Regions from separate parts of the Pseudomonas sp. S35 genome, predicted to be linked through region 1. Evidence: predicted binding sites of a transcription regulator. Region 1 holds the regulator's gene; the other holds the start of a gene.
The links. The regulator sigma-54, encoded in region 1, starts transcription at its own class of promoters, with help from an activator protein. The targets are predictions, from matches to a motif close to ANTGGCATNNANNTTGCTNT.

Region 1 (7,607 bases):
TGGCTCCCAGGACACCGCCGTCGCCGTCTCCGGCCAACTGAAAGCCACCGCCGTGTCGCTGATGAAAATCGCCAACGACCTGCGCTGGATGAACTCCGGCCCGCTGGCCGGCCTGGGTGAGATCGAGCTCGAAGGCTTGCAGCCCGGCTCCTCGATCATGCCGGGCAAGGTCAACCCGGTTATCCCCGAGGCAACCGCGATGGTCGCCGCTCAAGTCATCGGTAATGACACGGTGATCACCGTTGCGGGCCAATCCGGCAACTTCGAGCTGAACGTGATGCTGCCGATCATCGCGCAGAACTTGCTCAGCAGTCTTGAACTGCTGGCCAACTCGAGCCGGCTGCTGGCAGACAAAGCTATCGCCAGCTTCAAGGTCAACGAAGCCAAGCTCAAGGAAGCGCTGTCGCGTAACCCGATCCTGGTCACGGCACTCAACCCGATCATTGGTTACCAAAAGGCGGCCGAAATCGCCAAGAAGGCCTATCAGCAAGGTCGTCCAGTGATTGATGTCGCTCTTGAGCACACTGACCTGCCCCGCAGCCAACTGGAAATCCTGCTGGATCCGGAAAAGCTCACGGCTGGCGGCGTGTAATCACCGACCCTGCTTTGGAGGCTCACCATGGAGCACTGGAAACGCACGATCGAACGGGCCAATCGCTGCTTTATGCAGGGCGAGTTGGTTGACGCTCGCGAGGCCTATTTGCAAGCCCTGGCGTTGGCCCAAGTGTTGTTCGAACGCTGGGCGGATGCCGACGAAGCAGTGGCGGCTTGCGTCATCTCCCATCACAACCTGGCGGATCTGCACTTGCGCTTGAATCAGCCTGAGGAAAGCGCCGAATACCTCTGCGCCATTCATCAGCGCTTGCTGCAGACCATGCAGGATGAGCGCCTGAGCCCGCAACTGCGGGAGGCGGCACTGCGCCAGAGCAGCAAGACCTACGTCGAACTGTTGAATTTTATCAGCGATCACGGCGAGTACCCGCGCACCCATCGCCTGCTCAGTGGTACTGCGGCGCACCCGACCACTCCTCAATACGGAGCACATTGATATGACTTACACCTTGCCTGCCCTGCCTTACGCCTACGATGCCCTGGAGCCGCATATCGATGCGCAGACCATGGAGATTCACTACACCAAGCATCACCAGACCTACATCAATAACCTCAATGCCGCAGTCGAGGGCACCGAGTTCGCCGGCTGGCCGGTAGAGAAACTGGTCTCCAGCGTGCAGCAACTGCCGGAAAAGCTACGCGCTGCGGTGATCAACCAAGGTGGTGGCCACGCTAACCACTCGCTGTTTTGGGCGGTCATGTCACCTCAGGGTGGCGGTAAGCCCGATGGCGCGTTGGGTAAGGCAATTGATGAGCAGGTAGGCGGCTTTGATAGCTTCAAGGAAGCCTTCACCAAAGCTGCGTTGACCCGCTTCGGTAGTGGCTGGGCCTGGCTGAGCGTGACTGCGCAAAAGACTCTGGTCGTAGAAAGCAGTGGCAACCAAGACAGCCCGCTGATGAACGGCAATACGCCGATCCTCGGCCTGGACGTCTGGGAGCACGCTTACTATCTGCGCTATCAGAACCGCCGCCCGGAATACATCAATGCCTTCTACAGTGTTATCAACTGGCCAGAAGTTGCCGCACGCTATCAGGCTGCTTTGGCCTGACAATTACCTTCATAACAAGATCTAAGGCCGACTATGGGCACTGAAACACTGGCGATCGGCAGTGTGCGAATGTTTCGTTATGCACTTGGCTCGCTGCTGCTGCTGGCAGGTACTGCATTGCTGGTGGCCCACGGGCTGGCCTGGCTGGACCTGGAACCGCGTATCTTGCGCGCATTGCAGGGCGGGGCGATCTGCGCGCTCGGCACGGCGCTGGGCGCGGTTCCTGTATTGGTGATTCGGCGGATGCCGGTGGCCGTGAGCGATACCCTGCTGGGCTTTGGGGCTGGCGTAATGCTTGCGGCCACCGCTTTTTCGCTGGTGGTGCCGGGTATCGCCGCTGCTGAAAGCCTCGGGCTTACGCCCTGGGGAGCGAGCGGGTTGATCAGCTTTGGAATCATGTTGGGAGCGTTCGGGCTGTATCTGGTTGACCGCAAGGTCTCCGGTACCAGTCCGGAAATGCTGGTGGGCACGCCGGAAAAACCGGTGATTGCGCCGCGCATCTGGTTGTTTGTGTTCGCCATCATTGCCCACAACATCCCGGAAGGCATGGCGGTTGGCGTCTCGGCCGGCGGCGGCATGCCGGACGCCGATAGCCTGGCTATGGGCATTGCCTTGCAGGACGTGCCCGAGGGGCTTGTGATTGCGTTGGTGTTGGCTGGGGCAGGGATGTCGCGGGCCAAGGCATTCCTGATTGGCGCTGCGTCAGGCTTGGTGGAGCCGGTGTTTGCCGTGCTCTGCGCTTGGCTGGTGAGCCTGGCCGAGGTGTTGTTGCCTTTGGGCCTGGCGCTGGCCGCCGGTGCAATGCTGTTGGTGGTGACGCATGAGGTGATCCCGGAATCACGCCGCAATGGCCACGAAAAGCTCGCCAGCCTGGGGTTGTGCGTTGGGTTTTGCTTGATGATGGCGATGGATACTGCATTGGGCTGAAGCCGTTACCGCTTCACGCCTGTCTCAAAGGGTGAGCTTACTCACCCTCATCAAAGAAGTTGTTGATCAGCGCCACCAGTGCGTCCATCGCTTCCTGTTCTTGCTCGCCTTCGGTCTTCAAATGAATCTTGGTGCCCTTGCCGGCCGCCAGCATCATCATCGCCATTATGCTTTTGCCGTCGACCATGCTCTGCGGTGTGCGCCCGGCCCTGATCTGGCAAGGGAACTGCCCGGCGACGCCGACAAACTTGGCCGAGGCGCGGGCATGCAGGCCCAATTTGTTGATGATTTCAATTTCCAGAGCGGGCATCGCGCAGGTGTTCCTTTCAGCTAAGGTCGCGGTGGCGAACCTGGACGTTCTTGAGGGTTTGTTGCAGCACTTGGCCCAGGCGCTCGGTCAGGTACACCGAGCGGTGATGGCCGCCAGTGCAGCCAATGGCAATGGTGACATAGGCCCGATTGCTCGCGGCAAAGCGTGGTAGCCATTTAAGCAGGTAGCTGGAAATGTCCTGGAACATCTCCTCCACATCCGGCTGCGCGGCCAGGTACTCCGCCACAGGTTGGTCCAGCCCGGACTGGTCGCGTAATTCGGGTTTCCAGTAGGGGTTGGGCAAGCAGCGCACGTCGAACACCAGGTCCGCATCCACTGGCATGCCACGCTTGAAGCCGAACGACTCGACGAGAAATGCCGTGCCAGGCTCTGGCTGGTTCAGCAGGCGCAACTTGATGGCATCGCGCAACTGGTACAGGTTGAGGCTGGTGGTGTTGATCTTGAGGTCGGCGAGGTCAATTATCGGACCCAGCAACTTGGTTTCGTCCTCGATGGCTTCGGCCAGAGAACGGTGAGGGCTGCTGAGTGGATGGCGGCGACGGGTTTCAGAGAAGCGTTTGAGCAGCGTCTCTTCGTCGGCATCCAGGTACAGCACATCACAATGAATGTGCTTGGCGCGTACCTCTTCAAGCAATTGTGGGAATCGCTCAAGGTGGCTAGGCAGGTTGCGGGCGTCAATCGAGACGGCGACCAGGGGTTGCGCCAGTTCGGTATGGATCAGCGCGCGTTCCGCCAGTTCCGGCAGCAGGCCAGCTGGAAGGTTGTCTATGCAATAGAAACCGTTGTCCTCAAGAACGTTGAGGGCGGTACTTTTACCCGAGCCAGAGCGGCCGCTGACGATGATCAAACGCATGATTACTGCCCGTTCTGTTCATCCAGGACAACTTGATACAGCGCCTCGTTGCTGCTGGCGCTGCGCAGTTTGTCGCGCACTTCCTTGCGGTCGAGCATGCTGGCGATCTGCCGGAGCAGTTCCAGGTGCGCATCGGTGGCTGCTTCCGGAACCAGCAGAACGAACAGCAGGTCAACCGGGGCGCCGTCGATGGCATCGAAGTCAATGGGGGCTTCAAGGTGCAGCAGGGCGCTGACGGGCGTTTCGCAGCCCTTGAGGCGGCAGTGAGGAATGGCGATGCCGTTGCCAAAACCCGTGGAGCCGAGTTTTTCACGGGCGATCAGCGCATCGAAGACGTCTTGCATCTCCAGGCTCGGCACTTCACGTGCGATCAGGTTGGCAATTTGTTCGAGTGCTTTCTTTTTACTGCCGCCCGGCACGTTCACGAGGGAACGGCCGGGGGTCAGGATGGTTTCAAGTCGGATCATTGGGGGGAGTTAACGACCTGTACCTTGCATCAGGTGCAGATTCTTTTCCTTATGCTTTATGAGTTGGCGGTCCAGCTTGTCGTAGAGCGAGTCAATCGCCGCGTACATGTCTTCATGTTCCGCATTGGCGACGAGCTTGGCATTCGGTACGTGCAGGGTGGCCTCGATTTTCTGCTTCAGCTTATCGACCTCCATGATGACCTGCACGTTGGTGATCTTGTCAAAATGCCCCGCCAGCTTGTTCAGCTTGCTCTCGGTGTATTCACGCAGGGGTTTGGTGACTTCCAGCTGGTGTCCACTGATGTTGACTTGCATACAGCTTCTCCTTCGTTGCCAGTGCATAAAGCGACAGGCAAAAGTGCCTGCCACTGGAACGCTGTGGCCCGCCCGTCACATCAAACGCTTACGCTCGCTGGAAGGCGCGATCCCAAGGGATTCGCGGTACTTGGCGACGGTTCGACGGGCGACCTGAATGCCTTGTGCTTCCAGTAAACCAGCGATCTTGCTGTCACTCAACGGCTTTTTCTGATTTTCCGCAGCAACCAGTTTTTTGATGATCGCGCGGATTGCCGTGGACGAGCATTCACCGCCCTCGGAGGTGCTTACATGGCTGGAGAAAAAGTATTTCAGCTCATATATGCCACGTGGGGTATGCATGAATTTTTGCGTGGTCACTCGGGAAATCGTTGATTCGTGCATGCCTACCGCTTCGGCGATGTCATGCAGAACCAGCGGCTTCATTGCTTCGTCACCGTACTCCAGAAAGCCGCGCTGATGCTCGACGATCTGGGTAGCAACTTTCATCAAGGTTTCGTTGCGGCTTTGCAGGCTCTTGATGAACCAGCGCGCTTCCTGCAACTGGTTGCGCATGAAGGTATTGTCGGCGCTGGTGTCGGCCCGGCGAACAAAACCTGCATATTGCGGGTTGACCCGCAGGCGTGGCACCGACTCTTGGTTCAGCTCCACCAGCCACCGCTCGTTATCCTTGCGCACGATCACGTCAGGGACTACGTATTCGGCTTCGCTGGACTCGATCTGTGAGCCAGGGCGCGGGTTGAGGCTCTGCACCAGTTCGATCACTTGGCGCAGGTCGTCTTCCTTGAGCTTCATGCGGCGCATCAACTGGCTGTAGTCGCGGCTGCCCAGCAGGTCGATATAGTCGGTGACCAGGCGCTGTGCTTCAGTGAGCCATTGGGTTTTAGCGGGCAGCTGTCGCAGTTGCAGCAGCAGGCATTCGCCAAGGGTGCGGGCGCCGATGCCGGCAGGCTCGAATTGTTGGATGCGGTGAAGGACGGCTTCGATTTCGTCCAGCTCGATGTCGAGTTCCGGGTCAAACGCCTCAAGAATTTCTTCGAGTGTCTCGTCCAGATAACCCTGGTTATTGATGCAATCGATCAGGGTCACGGCGATCAGGCGGTCGGTATCCGACATCGGTGCAAGGTTCAGTTGCCACAACAGATGGCTCTGCAGGCTTTCGCCGGCGGAGGTGCGGGTGGTGAAGTCCCACTCGTCGTCGTCGTTGCTGGGCAGGCTGCTGGCGCTGGTCTGATAGACGTCCTCCCAGGCGGTGTCTACCGGGAGCTCGTTGGGAATGCGTTCGTTCCAGTCACCTTCCTCAAGGTTGTCCACCGTAGGGGCGGTTTCCTGATAGGACGGTTCCTGCACGTCGGCATTGGGTTTTTGCTCGATGTTGTCAGCCAATGGGTCTGCATTGTCGAAGTCGTCGCCTTCTTCCTGGCGTTCGAGCATCGGATTGGACTCCAGGGCCTCCTGGATTTCCTGTTGCAGGTCCAGGGTCGACAATTGGAGCAGGCGGATGGCCTGTTGCAGCTGCGGTGTCATCGTCAGCTGCTGGCCCATTCTCAGGACTAGCGATGGTTTCATGGCAGGGGCTTAACACCTTATTCGCCGGCGCAATGCGCCATCCACGACAGGGCGCGTGAGCGCCAAACATAAGCAAATTATATGCCTGATATCGAGGGCTTTGCCTAGAGCGCGGTAACAATAAAAATCCGGAGGTCTTCATTGGTTCCCGCGCAGTGGGCAAACGACCTGCCGCCGCCGTGTTCTTGCGCGTGGCTTTACAGGCGGAACTCGTGACCCAGGTACACTTCCTTGACCAGTTCGTTGGCCAGGATGGTCGCGGAATCACCTTCGGCGATCAGTTGACCATCGTTGACGATATAAGCGGTTTCGCAGATATCGAGGGTTTCACGCACGTTGTGGTCGGTGATCAATACACCGATTCCCTTCGCCTTGAGGTGATGGATGATCTGCTTGATGTCGCCGACCGAGATCGGGTCGACGCCTGCAAACGGTTCGTCCAGCAGGATGAACTTGGGGGCGGTGGCCAGGGCGCGGGCGATTTCCACGCGACGACGTTCGCCACCGGACAGGCTCATGCCAAGGTTGTCGCGAATGTGGTTGATGTGGAATTCCTGCAGCAGGCTTTCCAGTTCCTTGCGGCGGCCATCGCGGTCGAGCTCCTTGCGGGTCTCGAGGATCGCCATGATGTTGTCGGCAACCGACAGTTTGCGGAAGATCGACGCTTCTTGTGGAAGATAGCCGATACCGGCACGGGCGCGGCCGTGCATCGGCTGGTGGCTGACATCCAGGTCGTCGATCAGTACGCGACCCTGGTCCGCCTGGACCAGGCCGACGATCATATAGAAGCAGGTGGTCTTGCCGGCGCCGTTGGGGCCGAGCAGGCCGACGATCTGGCCGCTGTCGATCGACAGGCTGACGTCGCGCACGACCTGACGGCTTTTATAGGCCTTGGCCAGATGCTGGGCTTTCAGGGTTGCCATTACTCGGCCTTCTTCTTCGGCTGGATAACCATGTCGATGCGTGGGCGTGGCGCAGTTACCTTGGTGCCATTGGCGCGGCCGGCGTTGGCAACCTGCTTCACGGTGTCATAAGTGATTTTTTCACCTTCCGTGGAGTTGCCATCTGGACTGAGCACCTTGGCCTGGTCGATCAGCACGATACGATTCTGCTGGGCATGATACTGGATGGTCTTGCCGTAGCCCTTCATCGGGCCGGTGTCGGTGGCGGACTGCTTCTGTTCGAAGTAAGCCAGGTTGCCCACCGAGGTCACGACGTCGATGTCACCGGCTTGGGTGCGCGTCAGTGTCACGGTATTACCGGTGATCTTCATCGACCCTTGGGTGATGATGACGCCGCCGGTATAGGTGGCAACACCTTGCTTGTCATCCAACTGCGCATCATCAGCAGAAATGTGGATCGGCTGCTGGCTATCGTTCGGCAGAGCCCAGGCGCTCACGCTTCCCAGTGCTGCGCCCAAGCCGAGCAAAATAGGGAGAGTTTTAACGAGCCTCATACTGTCCTCTTACGTTCGATAGCAGGTG
Region 2 (7,607 bases), 2.1 Mb from region 1:
AACCGGGGTTCAAGCGCATTGGCTGGAAGTGGAGTTGACCGAAGGCTCGCTGATGGAAAACACCCAGCGCACCATTGCCAGCCTGCAACGCCTGCGTGCGATGGGCGTGAAGATCTCGATCGACGACTTTGGCACTGGCTATTCGAGCCTGGCTTACCTACGGCGCTTCCCCCTCGACACCTTGAAGATCGACATCGCGTTTATCCGTGAAGTCACCAGCAACCCGCAGGATGCGGCGATCACCCGCACGATTATTGAACTGGCCCACGGCCTGGGCTTGCGGGTAGTCGCCGAAGGCGTGGAAACCCCTGAACAACTGGCGTTCTTGAAGGATGCCGGGTGTGATCAGATTCAAGGTTATCTCTACAGCCGGCCGTTGCCGGTGCAAGCGCTGGAGCAGCTGCTGTTGGCGTGAGCGCCGCTCCACATACCGCAAGAAAAAAATTGAATCTCGCACAGCACCGCAGCTTCTAACCGCTAGGATCAGTAGCGCGAGAAATGCCATGAAAAAGATAGGCCAGCGGTTGCATGAAGAACGCCAGCGCCTGGGGTACTCCCAGCAATACCTGGCTCAGGCAGGCGGCGTGACGGCACGGGAGCAGCGTCAATACGAGCAGGGTGAAGAGATGCCCCGTGCCGACTACCTCGCGGCATTGGCCGCAGAAGGCGTGGATGTGGTGTACGTGATCACGGGTAAGCCCAGCACCGTTATCTCTATCAGCCGCGCGCAGGCGCAAACCCTGATCGATAACCGCGTGCTGGGTCAAGAATTGCCGCCAGCCGGGCAGGATGAGGGTGACATCTACTTCACCCTCGACCGCTCGTCACGGGACGCATCGGATCAATCCTGATCCTCGGTTTCGCCGACGTCGGCCGTTTCATCCAAATCAATCAGCGGTACTTCGGCATCGTCCATCAGCGAACCTGGGTCTTCGTTGCCCGGGTCGTTGAGCGCTTCATCCATTTCATCTGACATGACCGTCTCCTTTAACCGCCCTGCGTGTCGATATCGGCATCGGTTTCAGGCTTGTGCACGGGCTCAGGCTCGAAATCGGGGCTGTAGGTGTTCTCCTCGGCTTTTGGGTCACGCTCGGCGTTGGGGTCTTTCGGCGCATCTGCACCGGTCGCAGGTGCCGGTTCGCCGCCGTCAATCGCCGGGTCGTTACGGTTGCTGGTTTGCGGATCGTTGTTCGTGCTCATGATGCTCACCTGTGCTTGGCCTACCTGACATTAAGGCGCCGCGAGGTCGCTCGAAGTTCCGCCCGATTGCTTATCGGATGGGGTTGTCGACCTGGATGTAGAACGCCTACATGCCTAGCAGCAGCCAGAACACCATAACCGAAAACAATAACGACTTGCGCAGGCAGGTGCGTAGTACATTGTTAAATATTTGCATTTGAGTGATTCAGGCAAAAAACTTAATCATTGGCACTTTTAAGGAGAGCACGGCAAATGATAAATACAAAGACAGTCATTGATAATCAGACATATCCTATAGATCCAACTCTTTCATCCCAGAATATAAGCAGCCTCTCGCAACGAAACCTCAGCGGTCGTGACCTTATCGTGATCAATCCTATTTACGATCTAGCGGACGGGAGCGGGGGCGATGCCCAGCTAGCGAACAAAATTGCCAATATCGCCCTGGAGCAAAATTGTCGGGTCAGCATTCTTCCAATTGACACAGACCGTCCAGGTAACGCGCTGGCTGCACGTCATCACGCCACTTCCGAGAGCGTTCATCAACTCAGCGATTTGCGAGACCCTTTATTCATCGTTGCGCCAGTAGGTGTTTTGAAGTTGGAAGACCTGAAGACAACCATGAATAACCTATGCACACAGTATAATTTTCCACGTAAGGACATCATGCTGATTGAAGAAATGGACCTGCTAGCGAGCCCCCGCCAGCAACTGCCTGACAGGGTCAATGCGCTCAAAGAATTGGGGTTTGAGGGCGTGAGCGCACATAACCTTGGCTTTGGTGAGGGCGCAATTGGCTACCTGCCCATCGAAAAGAAAGATTTAGATCTGATTGAAAAACGGTTCGATAACGACATCAGAAAACTTCTGGACAGTTATAATTTGTCACTGGACAAGAATAGCAACTTTCACATGGCCTATATAAGCTCCGATACCCCAGTCACAGCATCACATCTATTTATCCGCAACACGTTGAACGAGACCGCCAGCGACAAAAAAAATACCACTTATCTAATTGTTGCTCGGAACTTACCAAACCTAAGCAGAAAGCGTCGATTCATTGACGATGTTGGAAATATCTTTCACCCAAATTACTCTATAGCGGTCAGTGACAAAGCTTATTCCAAAGCCTCGCTCTATACTTTTTCTGATAGCGGTCGCGGCATGGTTCATCAAAAAACATTCCTGGGCGCTGGTGATTCTGAGGTGAAGGTCATTGTTGTAAAGCATGTGCCGCAGCCGATTTTTCACGACCTCATGAAATTATCATCTTGCGGCATGGCGAGTGGTGATCAATCACTAGGGGAATATTTGTCAATTAAGAAAAGCGTTCCGTATTACGATATGCAGCAATTTAAATATCCTTTGGCCCGAGCGCTCGTATTAGAAGCGGAGAGATTGGGGGGAACCCCTCTAGGAAAGCAAATGGAGCGCAAAGTGGTGGGGGGCGTGCCGCATAGCATGGATACACACGTCCTCTTCTCACCCAATGAGCCGGATAACCTGCCCCGACCAGAACTCATAAAAGCCTCAATGAGGCTGGATGAAAAGATAAGTTCACACACAGCGGATGGCCACATCCGTGAGTTCCTAAGCGGCCCACCACCAGCAAGCACTCATTAAACGCGCTTGGGGCTGGTATCTGCTGGCTCATCTGGATCGATAAGCGGCACTTCGGCATCATCCATCAACGAGCCCGGGTCTTCGTTACCTGGGTCGTTGAGTTCCTCTTCCAATGCCTCTTCCGGTTGTTCTGGCATGACCTGCTCCTCGCACCCTCTCATTAGCCCCTTAGGGGATTGTCGATTTGGATGTAGAACGCATACATGCCTAGCAGCAGCCAGAACACCATGAACAACCAAGGCGCACGCATCGAAAACAATAGCGACTTGCGATAGCCCTTGTGGGACGACTCCATTTCCGAAAACAGCGGCGACTCATCATAAGCCAAACCCATCACCGGCTCGCTGCGCAGCAGTTCGCTTTGCTTGTAGTGCCAATGATCGATGATGTCGTAGGCCGCGCGAATGCCCGGCCAGGCGTTGAGCGAGCTGAGAATACCCAGCGCCGCCAGGAAGACCGGCACCACCAGGGTAAACAGCTTGCCCCACTCCGGATTCAGGTTGCCCATCCCCGATACAAACGCGATGACCAGGAATGACTGTGCAGTGAGGTAGGCATCCGTGCGGTTGGCGAGGATGGTGGTTTCGTACTGGATTTCGCGGCGATAGAAGTCGAGGCGGTCCTTGGGCGAGCCGAAGATCTTTGCGTTGTGTTCGCTGTGATCACTGTGATTGGTCACGCTCGATTCTGGCGTGTCGGGTGAAATGATTCTGGGCACAACCGTGCTCCACGGGCGAATAAGACCTTTTAGAAGAGCGTGACGAGCGTGAAGTTCAAGTTCGTTCCGACTTCACCCTGGAAAGGCTTGTCCACCATTTGAACAGCGTTTTGCAACGCGCGACTCTTGTGCGCCAGGCGCACCTTCCTGGCGCACTCTGCATCGGCATGTCGCACTGATCTTGGGCGCCCAGGCCCCTTGGCATGCCGGCTACGGGTTTTATCCTGCTATTCACGGTTTAGGCACAGGCATTGCTTTATCTCATCAACCTTCTACCGTTGCGCATCACGCCAGGAGTATTCGTTACCCCCCGACCCAGAGCCGACACCATAAGAAAGTAAGGAGCAGGCCTGTTGGCACTCTGCGCCACAGGCTCATGAAAACAGGCGTTTTTTTAAGCGGCAGTGCCACCCACGCAACCCTGGGCACTGACAAGGTACTGCAATGGCTCGATCTTTCTTTGATGAAATGAATGACGCAAACGGCGTATGCCGTGCGCACTATCAGGATTTCTCCCGCTGGCTGGCCAATACGCCGCCGGAACTGCTGGCCCAGCGTCGTCGTGAAGCCGACTTGCTGTTCCATCGCGCCGGGATCACCTTCACCCTCTATGGTGACGAGCAAGACACCGAGCGCCTGATCCCCTTCGACATCATCCCGCGCAGCATCCCCGCCAGCGAGTGGAGCGTGATCGAACGTGGCTGTATCCAACGGGTCAACGCGCTGAACATGTTCCTCGCCGATATCTACCACGATCAGCGCATCATCAAGGCCGGGATCATTCCGGCGGATCAGGTGCTGGGCAACGAGGGTTATCAGAAGGCTATGGTCGGCCTGGACCTGCACCGCGACATCTACTCGCATATTTCCGGCGTAGACCTGGTGCGCGATGGCGACGGCACGTACTACGTGCTGGAAGACAACCTGCGCACCCCCAGCGGTGTGAGCTACATGCTCGAAGACCGCAAGATGATGATGCGCCTGTTCCCGGAAGTGTTCGCCAAGCAGCGCATCGCGCCTGTGGACCACTACCCCAACCTGCTGCTCAAGACCCTGAAAAGCGCCAGCCGGCTGGACAACCCCAACGTCGTGGTGCTGACCCCTGGCCGCTTCAACAGCGCATTCTTCGAACATGCGTTCCTGGCCCGGGAAATGGGCGTGGAACTGGTCGAAGGCGCCGACCTGTTCGTGCACGACCTCAAGGTGTTCATGCGCACCACCGACGGGCCCAAGGCCGTTGACGTGATCTACCGGCGTATCGACGACGCGTTCCTCGACCCGCAGGCGTTCAACCCTGAATCCATGCTCGGCGTGCCTGGCCTGGTCGCGGCGTATTGCGCCGGCAACGTGGTGCTGGCCAACGCTATCGGCACCGGTGTGGCCGACGACAAGTCAATCTACCCCTACGTGCCGGAAATGATCCGCTTCTACCTGGACGAAGAACCGGTGCTGCAGAACGTACCGACCTTCCAGTGCCGCAAACCCGATGAACTGTCCCACGTACTGGCCCACTTGCCGGAACTGGTGGTCAAGGAAACCCAAGGCTCCGGCGGCTACGGCATGCTGGTCGGTCCGGCGTCCACCGCCGCCGAAATCGAAGACTTCCGTCAACGCATCAAGGCCCGCCCCCACGCGTATATCGCCCAACCGACCCTGAGCCTGTCCACCTGCCCCACCTTTGTCGAAAACGGCATCGCCCCCCGGCATATCGACCTGCGGCCCTTCGTGCTCTCGGGCAAGGAAACCCGCCTCGTGCCGGGTGGCCTCACACGGGTGGCACTGCGTGAAGGCTCATTGATCGTGAACTCGTCGCAAGGCGGCGGAACCAAGGACACCTGGGTGGTGGAGGGCTGAATCATGTTGAGTAGAACCGCCGCAGATCTGTACTGGATGTCCCGCTACCTGGAGCGCGCCGAGAACCTGGCGCGCATGCTGGAAGTCAGTTATTCGCTGTCGTTGATGCCCCAGGCCGGGCGCAGCGATGGCCTGGACGAACTGGCCATGTCGCTGCTCAGCAGCGGCACCCTGGACAGCTACCTGGAACGCCATGAAACCCTGGATGCCGAGCGCATGCTGCACTTCTTCGCCCTCGACGAAGAAAACCCCGCCAGCATCTACAACTGCCTGCGCGCCGCCCGTGGCAACGCCCATGCGGTACGCGGGCGCATCACCGCCGACATGTGGGAAAACCTCAACGCCACCTGGCTGGAAATGCGCAGCATCGCCGCCGGCGGCCTGGCGCGACACGGTATCAGCCACTTCTGTGACTGGGTCAAGCAGCGTTCGCACCTGTTCCGTGGCGCGACCTCGGGCACCATCATGCGTAACGACGCCTATCGGTTTATCCGCCTGGGCACCTTCGTCGAGCGCGCCGACAACACCTTGCGCTTGCTGGATGCGCGCTACGAGATGTTTGGCGAAGAGTCGGAAGAAGTCAGCGACTTGTCGGCACGCGGCTATTACCAGTGGAGCGCCCTGCTCCGCGCGCTGTCGTCGTTCGAGGCGTATACGGAGCTGTACCCGAATGCGCTGAATGCACGGTCGGTGTCGGAGCTGCTGCTATTGCGCAGTGACGTGCCGCGTTCGTTGCATGCGTGTATCGAGGAGTTGAGCCATATCCTTGCGGACCTGCCCGGCAGTTACGGGCGCACGGCGCAGCGGTTGGCAGCTGAGTTTGAGGCGCGGCTAAGGTATACGGGGATTGATGAGATTCTGGAGGATGGGTTGCATAGCCGTCTCACGGAATTCATCGAAACGGTGCGGGAGTTGGCGCGGGCGGTTCATAGTTCGTATCTGGAAGTGGTGTGATTGATACTGAATTTTTGGGGGGGGCTGCCCCTTGGCACCGATGTAGTAATGCAGCGCCCCCTATTGATCGCTGAGGACGCACCGGATAGGGCAGATTAACTTTTAAAATATCTGCCTCGTATTCTGTTCTCATTTATTCCTCGTTGAGTTTCGCGAGTATTCGGCTAAAACTCCCAGCGTCAAATCAATTAAGCTTTCGTCACCCGCAGCCATAGTATGGTGATTTGCTGATACCCCGCTGATGTCGCTATAGTATTTACCGAGATTTGAGTGCTGCCAGTAGTACTGGCCGTAAAACGAAAGGCAAGGATCTTGTTTTCATTAGTGAACCACTGCGTTGGACTGCGTTGATTGCCAGCCACCAAATATGCGCCTGATGGGCTATGGTAATAATTACCGTTAAGACTTGCCTCAAATAAGTAAGTTGTACCTCCAACAAGGGCGACGCTTTTATAAAGCGAAATCCCATCCCCTGGAATTTGGCCGTTGCCACTCCACAAGTGATATCCATTGCTGTTGGCCGTCATCGTAAGGTAAAGACCTTTCGGTCCCCTTGTCCAACCATTCATATTTTTATTGTCGAAATTTGTATAATCAATTGGCAGAGGCTTACTTTTGACGGTGTACTCGACTACCGGGAAGGTAATGGCATTAGCCTCAGTTATGCCGGTGCCCAAAGCGGCTTTGAAATGCAATGTCAGTTTCGTATTGTCGCCCAACTCTTTCAAGTACGACGCATAACTGATCCCACTCTCCCACCACCCTTGGTTGAACCAGGTCGAATTCACTTTGGACGCACCACCATTCCAATGTTTTAGGTTGTGTGCCCCCCTCCAGTTTTAAAACCTTTGAACTCAATCCAGACCGGAGAATCGGTAGCAATGAACGGCCAGGTGCCGACCCGCAGTTTCCTGTTAGCAGTACCGGTCGACAGATCCAATACCCTGGTAGTTTGGTTCGCCTCATTGATTTGGATAACGGTCTTTAGCAACTCCGCCTGGGGTATTGGTGTCACCGTTACTGTCAACTTTGTCGATCCCCGTTTAACGCCCTCGCGCGTCACCTCGTATTCGAGGGTGAAGGTCTTGTTGGCATTGCCAATATTTGCCGCAATCGCCGCTTTGGGAATATCAAACATGACCACGCCACTCGCCAAACCTGGTTTGGCGTCAATGTTCGGCGATCCAGCACCGGCGCTTCCCACCATCGTGACCTTGATGCTGTCGGTGGTGTACATCGGTTTGTATTCCACCGATAC

Region 2: a site for sigma-54 is predicted at 3,780-3,799, ahead of PspS35_RS14275 (circularly permuted type 2 ATP-grasp protein). Genes of this name have one in related genera too.

The regions. Positions count from the first base shown of each region.
Region 1 is NZ_CP019431.1:1,149,734-1,157,340, forward strand. Features, by position in the region: gene PspS35_RS05110 (class II fumarate hydratase) at 1-592, shown strand, start outside; gene PspS35_RS05115 (hypothetical protein) at 620-1,048, shown strand; gene PspS35_RS05120 (superoxide dismutase) at 1,050-1,661, shown strand; gene PspS35_RS05125 (ZIP family metal transporter) at 1,695-2,588, shown strand; gene PspS35_RS05130 (HPr family phosphocarrier protein) at 2,626-2,898, opposite strand; gene rapZ (RNase adapter RapZ) at 2,915-3,772, opposite strand; gene ptsN (PTS IIA-like nitrogen regulatory protein PtsN) at 3,775-4,239, opposite strand; gene raiA (ribosome-associated translation inhibitor RaiA) at 4,249-4,554, opposite strand; gene PspS35_RS05150 (RNA polymerase factor sigma-54) at 4,630-6,123, opposite strand; gene lptB (LPS export ABC transporter ATP-binding protein) at 6,321-7,046, opposite strand; gene lptA (lipopolysaccharide transport periplasmic protein LptA) at 7,046-7,579, opposite strand; gene lptC (LPS export ABC transporter periplasmic protein LptC) at 7,566-7,607, opposite strand, start outside.
Region 2 is NZ_CP019431.1:3,246,097-3,253,703, reverse strand. Features, by position in the region: gene PspS35_RS14300 (EAL domain-containing response regulator) at 1-415, shown strand, start outside; gene PspS35_RS14295 (helix-turn-helix transcriptional regulator) at 504-851, shown strand; gene PspS35_RS30535 (hypothetical protein) at 842-976, opposite strand; gene PspS35_RS14290 (hypothetical protein) at 988-1,200, opposite strand; gene PspS35_RS14285 (hypothetical protein) at 1,453-2,823, shown strand; gene PspS35_RS30050 (hypothetical protein) at 2,820-2,960, opposite strand; gene PspS35_RS14280 (hypothetical protein) at 2,984-3,541, opposite strand; gene PspS35_RS14275 (circularly permuted type 2 ATP-grasp protein) at 3,986-5,395, shown strand; gene PspS35_RS14270 (alpha-E domain-containing protein) at 5,399-6,349, shown strand; gene PspS35_RS14265 (hypothetical protein) at 6,538-7,137, opposite strand; gene PspS35_RS14260 (hypothetical protein) at 7,164-7,607, opposite strand, start outside.